DNA from 3 places in the Sporosarcina sp. SAFN-010 genome. Region 3 is predicted to be linked to each of the others. Evidence: a T-box and tRNA genes for the amino acid it is inferred to sense, from the RefSeq annotation. Region 3 holds a T-box; the other regions hold tRNA genes.

Region 1 (3,270 bases), on a different contig from region 3:
AATAAAATATTACTTTTACAACTTCCAATTACTTAGTTACGTACTCAATAGAAATTTTGCAACAGTGGTACTTTGAAATGTCCGACAAATGATATCTAATTTACGTGTTCGGTTCTTCTTTGTAAATACGTTGAAAAAACGGTTTAAGTAATCACAATATTCAGTCATTTCATTGTGTAATGTATCCAAAATAAGTATTTAAAATAGGAAAGGTACTATTTTAAGGATCATGTACAAGGGTTTTGTACTTTTGTTTCGAAGATATTAACCACCACCAATAAACCATATATCTAACATCGAAATAATTAAATCTAACATGGTTGGCACCTCCTGTCTTTGTAAAAATATTTCCACTCTATGTAATAATACTTTTATTAGGATAGAATGGTTTTAAAAAAGTCGCAAATGACTATTATGGGAGTGATAATAGATGCAGACAAACATAGGTTCAACTATTAAGAAGATTAGAAGTGATAAAGATTTTTCACAGAAATATGTAGTAGATGGAGTAATGACGCAAAGTGCTTATTCGAAATTCGAGTTAAATAAAACAGATATTACTTACTCGTCTTTAGCTAATATACTTGAAAATCTAGAAGTAACATTTGAAGAAGTCTTATATATTCAAAATGGTTTCAAGCATACTGAAAAAGATGCGATATTCAAGAAATTCATTTCAACTTCTTACAATAATGAAGAAAATATAAAAGAGCTATTTAATATGGCAGTAAGCTATTTACACAAAAAAGACGACCAATTAATTACTGATATTAAGTCTTTATGCGAGGCTTTTTTAATACTCCTATACACTGCTGATACAAGAATTCTTCAAACAACTGTCTCAAGTGTATGGAGAAGACTTTCAGATAGAAATCAGTTTTACTTTTCGGATTTATACTTATTAAATTCGATTTTTTATTTTTTTCCACTTGAAACAATGCTTGAAATAAAAAAATTAGCATTTAAAAGTATTGAACGGTACGGGGATTTTCAAAACATACAGCGTTTAAAAATAAACTTCTGTGTAAATATTTCGCTAATGCTAATTAAAGAAAAATGCTATGTAGAGGCATTGGAAGAGATCGAAACAGCTATTCTATTATCAAAAAAACAAAAGGCGTATTTACAATTAGCGGTTTGTTATGTACGTAAAGGTATATGTTTAAACTGCTTAGATAATAACGGATTCCCATGGGTTCAAAAGGGAATCGAACTACTAACTGTTTTAGAAGAACATGAGCTATTACAAATGGCAACAGTTGAAATTAATCTATATTCAGAAGTTTAATAATGTAAACTGGACACCCTGGCGTTTTCAAGGAGGACGAGATTATCATCTCGCACAAGTATGGCTTATTTATCCTGAAAAGTAAGGGTTATTAGGTTATCTACAAAACAAAAAAAGCTGTCCACAATCAGGTTTCCCTTTTCGGCGGACAGCTTTTTTCTATTGTTTAGATCTGTAAATTATGTATGGAGGAGGTAGAGGGATTCGAACCCCCGCGGGTTTTGACACCCCTGTCGGTTTTCAAGACCGATCCCTTCAGCCGAACTTGGGTATACCTCCGTGTTAGACAAGTAATAATATATCAGGCATCAGAGAAGAAGTCAACAATTTTCATTAAAAAATTTAGAGCGGTAGACAAATAGGTGAAAGTTGATTTTTTTACGGGCTACTCGTATAATAAAAGTTGCCGTGCTAGGTGGGGAGGTAGCGGTGCCCTATAACTTGCAATCCGCTCTAGCAAGACTGAATCCCTTTCCTGAGGCCGTCCGTATTGTAGGGTCTGCCTTTTGCACGTAGTGTTGACATTTGGGTCCCGCGCAATGGGAACCCATGAACCATGTCAGGTCCGGAAGGAAGCAGCATTAAGTGGAATTTCTCATGTGCCGCGGGGTCGCCTAAATCGAGCCAACGACAAGAGTAACGCTTATGTGCGGCGGTCGAAGGAAGGTGCACGGCGTACATAGCAAAGCCTCTCATCCTGATGTGGATGAGAGGCTTTTGCATGTTTTTAAGCAGATTTTTTCAAAATCCTTACTTCTTCGTCTCCATAAAAACTCATTTGAAAACACCACTCTCAAACAACGTCTTATCTGTTCGTTTGTGATATACTTATAGGAATGAATGAAGCGAAAAGAAAGGGGAGCGGACGGTTGAGTTATCAAGCTTTTTACCGGGTATACCGGCCTCAGACATTCCACGAAATGTCAGGACAGAAACACGTAAAACAAACACTTCAAAACGCTCTCCTCCATAACAAAACGACCCACGCCTACTTATTTTCAGGTCCCCGCGGAACTGGAAAGACGAGTGCCGCTAAAATTTTTGCGAAGGCATTGAATTGCGAGAACGGACCCGCCAAAGAACCGTGTAACGAATGTGAGACGTGCCGAACGATCACAGAAGGATCGAATACAGATGTAATTGAATTTGACGCAGCGTCCAATTCTCGTGTTGAAGAGATGCGGGACATCATTGAAAAGGTCCGATATGCACCGGCTTCTTCCAAATATAAAGTCTACATTATCGATGAAGTGCATATGCTTTCCAATTCAGCCTTCAATGCGTTGTTGAAAACGTTGGAGGAACCACCTGCACATGCGGTGTTTATCCTAGCGACAACGGAGCCACACAAACTGCCGCTCACAATTATTTCTCGCTGTCAGAGATTCGACTTTAAGCCTATTACAGCCGTTGAAATTGTGGAGCGCATGACGCACGTTTTAAAAGATGCAGACATTGAAGCTGACGCCAGCGCACTAAAAGTAATCGCGCAAGCAGCTTCAGGTGGGATGCGGGACGCACTCAGCATGCTGGACCAAGTTGTCTCTTTCAGTGGTGATCGAGTCACTGCAGAAGAGGCGCTACTCGTCACAGGATCTGTTGGGGAAGATATCTTCCACCAACTTGCAGAAGCTTTGCTCACGAAAGATGCTGGTGCTGCACTGACATTGTTGAATCGTCTCATTGCAGAAGGAAAAGATGTCTCACGTCTAGCGGAGGATTTAATTACGTTCTTCCGAGATTTACTGTTATTGCGGACGGCGCCTGATCTTACAGACTTACTGGAAGTCGTTTCGGGTGATGAACGTTTCGTTGCCTTAGCACAAGCATTTGAGCCAGATACTTTGTACGCTTATATCGACATTCTAGGAGAAACCCAGCAAGAAATGCGTTTCTCTAATCATGCGAAAGTGTATATTGAATCTGCATTATTGAAGATGGTGCAAACGCGCGGCACTTCTAATTCAGGAACAAGCGGAACA
Region 2 (3,270 bases), on a different contig from region 3:
CACACCCAAAATTGCAATAGCCATAGCTCCTAAAAAATTGAACAGTCCAGCAGAAGACAAGTATCCTGTAAAGACGATTAAGAACTCATCTGGCATTGGTAAACCGAATATTCCAAGCGCTAGAAATAGAAAAACTGCAAAATACCCGTAATGGGTAACGAAATCTTGAAAAACACTCACTTACATCCCTCTTTTGTCACTTCTTTGATGTTCACGTTCGTGGTAGCCATTGACCGATTGGGTCTCCAACATGGATTGCACCTTTTTCTTGAATTGTAGCAGAGAAATGGGAGTCACCTGCGACAAACAAAAGAATCGTTGAGCCGAAAGAGAAATACCCGAAATCCTCTCCTTTTTTAGCTTCTTTTGAAGAAGAGTAGAGCTGTACGGAGTTTACATTGAGTGCGCCTACTTTGACAAGGGCTATCTTGTCATAAGTTGTTGCAAGCTCGGTTATCAATCTATAGTTTGTTTCAAACGGTTTGTCTCCGTATGTGAGTCCCATTGTATTAACAGGATATGATTTATTTCCAAGAGCGTAGCGGTTAATGACTGTACCATCCGCAGGGTAATGAAAGTGATGATAATCTGCTGGGGATAAGTAGAATACAAAGTACCAACCATTTTTATAAGCAGATGCACTCTTCTCATTCATGAATATTTCATTTATACTGTATGTATGACCTTTAATTGTAAATTGGTGTCCTTCTTCCACACGTCCGTACGAACTTAGCTGTCCGTCAGAAGGGGAGATAAGAATTTCAGGCGACTCATTGAAAGGTCGTGCTCCGGATTTTAGATTGCGAGTGAAAAATGCTTGCAGGCTGTCATAGTGTTCTCTCGGATATTCCATAATGGACTCATCGATTTTATAGGCTTTTGAGTACGTCTTAATAAGAGGTTTGCTTAGACGTGAGGCTGACAAGTGACGAAGAATCCCAGAAGAAATTGGATTTCCAGTCAATTCCACTAATGATTTAAGAAGTTTCTTTTTCAATACAATCACCATCTTTAACTAGTATTTATTATAAGGAGGTTTGATATGTTTTCATTTAGATATATTGATTATACTAAAGTGAAGGCCCAACTGGCGAATGCAATTACTTTAGTCAATTTAAGTTTCGGAGTTATTGCTATTATACTAATTTCGCAAGACTTGTCACACATGAGTTTGGTATTTATTTTTTTAGCAGCTTTATTCGATCGTTTTGACGGTATGACTGCTCGTCACTTCCATACAGAATCTGCTTTTGGTAAAGAATTAGATTCGTTAAGTGATATTATATCGTTTGGCATCGCACCAGCGGTCCTTATCTACCATACAGCTTTATCTGGAATGCTTTGGGTAGGGCTCGCAGCGACGATTATCTATATTGCTTGTGGGGCGGTTCGATTGGCCCGGTACAATGTTGAAGAGTTCGACGGAGTATTCCGTGGCGTTCCAATTACAGCAGCAGGTGTTATTTTAACTGCATTATATTTCGCAGTTCCATATGTGGCAGCACCGTATCTTGTCATTGCAATGCTCGTTCTTTCTTGGGCGATGGTCAGCAACTTTAAAATTTCTAAAGTATAATAGCCGACCTCTTCACTTAGCTGCTATTCACATAGTTGAGTGAAGAGGTTATTAAATTGAAGAATGATTTGGTCCGTGTTATAATTTTATTTCGTTAAAAATGGAGGCGTACCCAAGAGGCTGAAGGGGGCTGACTCGAAATCAGCTAGGGCGTGCAAGCGCCGCGGGAGTTCAAATCTTCTCGCCTCCGCCATACATACATTGAACCGTCTTTGCAACTATGCGAGACGGTTTTATTTTGTCTTGGAGTTCACATTTAGAAGTGTCCCCATGTTCGTTCCATTCTCCTTACCAATCTGCTATTCTTAGAGTAGACAATCAACGGAAAGGAATGATTGAAATGGCAGGACCAGCTTTAAAACAACTACATTCTCACCGAGCTATTCACGAAGGTGGACTATCTGGTGCAATCGGAAAAACGGAGATGCTGATTGACTTCCTTCAAGAAGGGGATCAGAAAAATGCAGAACGAGCGGCCAATGATTTAGTGGATTACTGGAAGACTCGAGTAATCAGTCATGCGGATGCAGAAGAGGATGGGTTTTATCAAGAAATCGTTACCGAAAATCCTACGATGGAAAAATCAGTTACACAGCTAACACGTGATCATGATTTGATAAGAATCATCGTTGCGGACATAGAAGTGCTTAGAGAGACGGAAGGGATTAGTCCGAGCGTCCTACAAAAGTTTTATGCGTTATTGGTTGTGAACGAAATCCATAGTCGTGAAGAAGAACGTCTGTTATTTACAGAATCACCTTCAAAAGACGCTTGAAACGTATAGAATTTTCTTGCATGTCTTCGCGCAAAGAGACGAATTCCGATGAAAGGAGGACACTAAATGATGCAACAAGCACTTGCCGTGCTCGCTGAAAAATTCGGGTATACATCATTCCGCACAGGACAAGAGCAAGTCATCCAGCATGTTATGGGTGGACAGGACGCTCTGTGTGTCATGCCAACGGGTGGCGGTAAATCATTGTGCTACCAAGTTCCGGCAATGTTATTAGATGGAACGGTCCTCGTCATATCCCCACTCATTTCCCTTATGAAAGATCAGGTAGACGCACTGTGGCAGCTTGGGATTCCTGCTGCATACATAAACAGTACACTATCATCTGAGGAATATTTCGGTATTCTTGAAAACGCGATTGCAGGACAGTATCGGCTCCTCTATATTGCGCCCGAGCGATTAGAGTCCGAATCATTTATGAGAGAACTAAGTCGCATGAGCGTGCCGATGATTGCAATTGATGAAGCGCACTGTATTTCGCAATGGGGTCATGATTTCAGACCGAGCTATAGGAATATTACTCGCGTATTGAACTGTTTTGATGAAAAACCGGTCTTGCTTGCTTTAACCGCGACAGCAACGCCGAACGTTCGGGAAGACATCCGAGTGCAACTTGGAATTCCGCAAGAACAGACGGTGATGACAGGGTTCGAGCGGTCAAACCTGGTGTTTACGGTTGTAAAAGGGCAAAATCGTGAGAAGTTCATCAAAGAGTTTGCAAGTAAAAATAAAGGCGAGGCTGGAATTGTTTACGCGGCAACCCGAAAAGCAGTCGAGAGTATTTATGAGCTGCTGAACCGCTCTGGATTTGAAGTGGCGAAGTATCATGGAGGCATGTCAGATACCGAACGTCATCACGAACAAGAACGTTTTTTAAATGATGAAGCGACGGTGATGGTCG
Region 3 (3,270 bases):
CGTACTCAAATAGATAACGTTTTCCCCACGATCCATTCCTTGAAGGGAAGGAATCGGCCGCCCCGCATAACGGAATTCACCATCATAGTCGTCTTCGATAATAATATGTTGCGGATTGGCAGATGCCCAGTTTAGCAATGCGGCTCTGCGTGGTGCAGAGAGCACGGTACCTGTAGGAAACTGATGGGAAGGTGTTACATATGCAACTGTTGCCAACGAGCGCTGTAGTGCATCTACGTCCATACCATCGTCGTCCACGGATATGGGAATGGCTGGCCTTAAATGATGGTCAAATACGTGATGCGTCAGTGGGTAACCTGGATCTTCCACCGCATACACGGCTTCTTCACCAAGAATCCGGATAATGAGTGGAATGAGTTGCTCGGTTCCCGACCCAACGATGATTTGTTCAGGCGTACAAATAACACCTCGTGAATGATACAAATACGTGGCAATTTCATTGCGCAGTTCCACATCACCATGAGGATCACCAAGTTGCAATAAGTGAGCGGCGTGTTCGTCGATGACGTCTTTCGCTACTTTCCTCCATTTCGAAAAAGGAAACAATGCGGGATCCACCATTCCGGGTGAAAAGTCGATTGCTGCTGTGGGTCTTACAGGAGTGAGCACCTCCTTCACTTCTGCAGACTCAGTATAGGCGAGTTCTTCTATGTCTTGAACGTAGTAGCCACTACGAGGGACTGCCGTGATATATCCTTCGGAAACCAGCTGACCGTAAGCAAGTTCAATTGTTGTTTGGCTGACTGAAAGAAATTCACTGAGCTTCCGCTTAGACGGTAGTTTTTTACCGACAGGAATCCGCTGATCCGTAATATCCTGTTTCATTTGCCTATAAATTTGTTCATAAAGAGGAATTGCATGGGATTTATCCAATAAAAGTAACCACTCTTCCATCAATATCCTCCATTCTGACCCTGTCGATTTCTCATACATATAAAATTTGTAAAGGTTATAAGTGAAGTATACCGTAAGCAGATGAAAGTGAAAATGACATCTATTTTCTAAATTCAGCCTTTGCTTGCCAAACGTTTCGGCGTATAGTAAAGTTAAAGTAATTTAAGACGTAAGACGATGAAGGGAAGTAGTAGCAGCTAAGTTTTCTAAAGAGAGTCGACGGGTGGTGCGAGTCGGTGAAAACAACTGTGAATCCATCCTTGAGCAGCCAAACTGAACAGAAGTAGGTTTGTGCCGGCACCGGAGCCGTTATCTTCCTGGAGTGAATCGGCATTGTGCTGATTAAGCTGGGTGGTACCGCGGGTAGTTCTCGTCCCTATTGATAGGGGATGGAGGGCTTTTTTTGTGCTCGAATTTCGGAAATCGTTACAACCAATTGAGGAGGAATCGTAATGTTAGACAGAAAAGTGTTGCGTACAGACTTTGAAGGTGTGAAGAAAAAGCTTGCCATGCGTGGAGAGGATATCTCTGAGTTGGACAAGTTCCCAGCGCTCGATGACAGACGCCGTGAATTATTAGCAAAAGTCGAGGTGCTAAAAGCGGAGCGTAACGAAGTGTCTCAGAAAGTGGCGGAGATGAAGCGTAACAAAGAGGACGCTGACGAGCTTGTTTTGAGAATGCGTAAAGTCGGCGAAGACATTAAAGCATACGACACGGAATTGAATGAAGTCGAAGAACAATTGGATTACGTCCTAATGCGCGTTCCGAACATTCCGCACGAAAGTGTTCCTGTTGGTGACAGCGAAGATGATAACGTGGAAGTTAGTAAATGGGGAGAGACGCCAGAGTTTTCGTTCGAACCGAAGCCGCATTGGGAAATCGGGACGGACTTGAAAATTATTGACTTTGAACGAGCAGCAAAAGTAACGGGAAGCCGTTTCGTATTTTACCGCGGCATGGGCGCACGTTTAGAGCGTGCACTTATCAATTTCATGATGGATCTGCATCAGGATGAGAATGGTTATGAAGAAATGTTACCGCCGTACCTTGTGAATCGTACAAGCTTGACGGGGACAGGGCAATTACCGAAGTTTGAAGAGGATGCATTCCTCGTTGAAAAAGAAGATTACTTCATGATTCCAACTTCTGAAGTACCAGTGACGAACTTTTATCGGGATGAAATCCTGAATGCTGACATGCTTCCGAAAGGCTTTGCAGCGTACAGCACAAACTTCCGTTCTGAAGCAGGTTCTGCGGGTCGTGATACACGAGGGTTGATCCGCCAGCATCAGTTCAACAAAGTGGAGCTAGTCCGTTTTGTGAAGCCTGAGGATTCGTATGACGAGTTGGAAAAACTGACAGGACATGCGGAAAAAGTATTGCAATTGCTTGAGCTTCCATACCGTAAGTTGAAAATGTGTACAGCTGATCTTGGATTCACAGCTGCGAAAAAGTATGACTTGGAAGTATGGATCCCAGCACAAAACGCGTACCGTGAAATTTCTTCTTGTTCAAACTTTGAAGATTTCCAAGCGCGACGTGCTAACATTCGCTTCCGTCGTGAAGCAAAAGGTAAGCCGGAGTATGTGCACACACTAAACGGCAGTGGTCTTGCAATTGGGCGTACAGTTGCTGCATTGCTTGAGAACAATCAGCAAGAAGACGGTTCTGTCTTGATTCCAAAAGTATTGCGTCCTTATATGGGTGGAAAAGAGTACATTACAGTTACTGAATAAGAGTGAAAGTAAAAAGCGACATCGGAAGTCATTCTGCTTCCGGTGTCGCTTTTTTTTTCGCTTGTTTTTTCTTTTCACGCAACGCTCTGAAGAAGTTCGTAAGGAGTGCACCGCATTGTTCCCCTAGGACGTCTTCACGGACCTCACATTCGTGATTGAACCGTTCGTCGTTCAACAATCTATAGAGGGAATCGACACACCCTGCCTTTGGGTCTCGAGCGCCATAGACAACTGTAGGGATTCGCGATTGTAAAATAGCTCCTGCACACATCGGACAAGGTTCAAGCGTCACGTAAAGAGCGGTCTCTTCAAGTCGCCAGCTACCTATGACCTCACATGCATCTTGAATTGCAGAAAGCTCCGCGTGAGTGACCGCATTTTGCGTCGTCTCGCGTAAATTATGAGCACGCGCAATCACTTCACCTTGATATACAATCACTGCACCTATAGGTACCTCACCGAGCGCTTCCGCTTTTCTCGCTTCCGCTATCGCCAACTCCATAAAGTACTGATCTTGCTCGCTCACATTCATACTCATCGCTCCTTATCCTCAGTGTATCACGCTTTTAAACAGAATGTTCCACGTGGAAAAACTGTCACAACCAAATGAGTGACTCCT

What was found. The T-box of region 3 lies ahead of serS (serine--tRNA ligase). A T-box ahead of a tRNA ligase gene usually reads a tRNA of that ligase, here a tRNA-Ser.
Region 1: it has a tRNA-Ser gene. The T-box ahead of serS (serine--tRNA ligase) is inferred to sense a tRNA for this amino acid. The anticodon was not compared.
Region 2: it has a tRNA-Ser gene. The T-box ahead of serS (serine--tRNA ligase) is inferred to sense a tRNA for this amino acid. The anticodon was not compared.

The regions. Positions count from the first base shown of each region.
Region 1 covers NZ_JBPFDS010000017.1:52,847-56,116, reverse strand. Annotated here, with positions in the region: gene ACR65F_RS15900 (helix-turn-helix domain-containing protein) at 431-1,288, shown strand; tRNA gene ACR65F_RS15895 (tRNA-Ser) at 1,475-1,567, opposite strand; RNA gene ffs (signal recognition particle sRNA large type) at 1,695-1,962, shown strand; gene dnaX (DNA polymerase III subunit gamma/tau) at 2,158-3,270, shown strand, end outside.
Region 2 covers NZ_JBPFDS010000007.1:56,746-60,015, forward strand. Annotated here, with positions in the region: gene ACR65F_RS09610 (DedA family protein) at 1-180, opposite strand, end outside; gene asd (archaetidylserine decarboxylase) at 212-997, opposite strand; gene pssA (CDP-diacylglycerol--serine O-phosphatidyltransferase) at 1,043-1,576, shown strand; tRNA gene ACR65F_RS09625 (tRNA-Ser) at 1,679-1,769, shown strand; gene ACR65F_RS09630 (hemerythrin domain-containing protein) at 1,815-2,351, shown strand; gene recQ (DNA helicase RecQ) at 2,418-3,270, shown strand, end outside.
Region 3 covers NZ_JBPFDS010000028.1:4,629-7,898, forward strand. Annotated here, with positions in the region: gene pdxR (MocR-like pyridoxine biosynthesis transcription factor PdxR) at 1-915, opposite strand, end outside; T-box leader at 1,084-1,296, shown strand; gene serS (serine--tRNA ligase) at 1,368-2,651, shown strand; gene tadA (tRNA adenosine(34) deaminase TadA) at 2,680-3,183, opposite strand.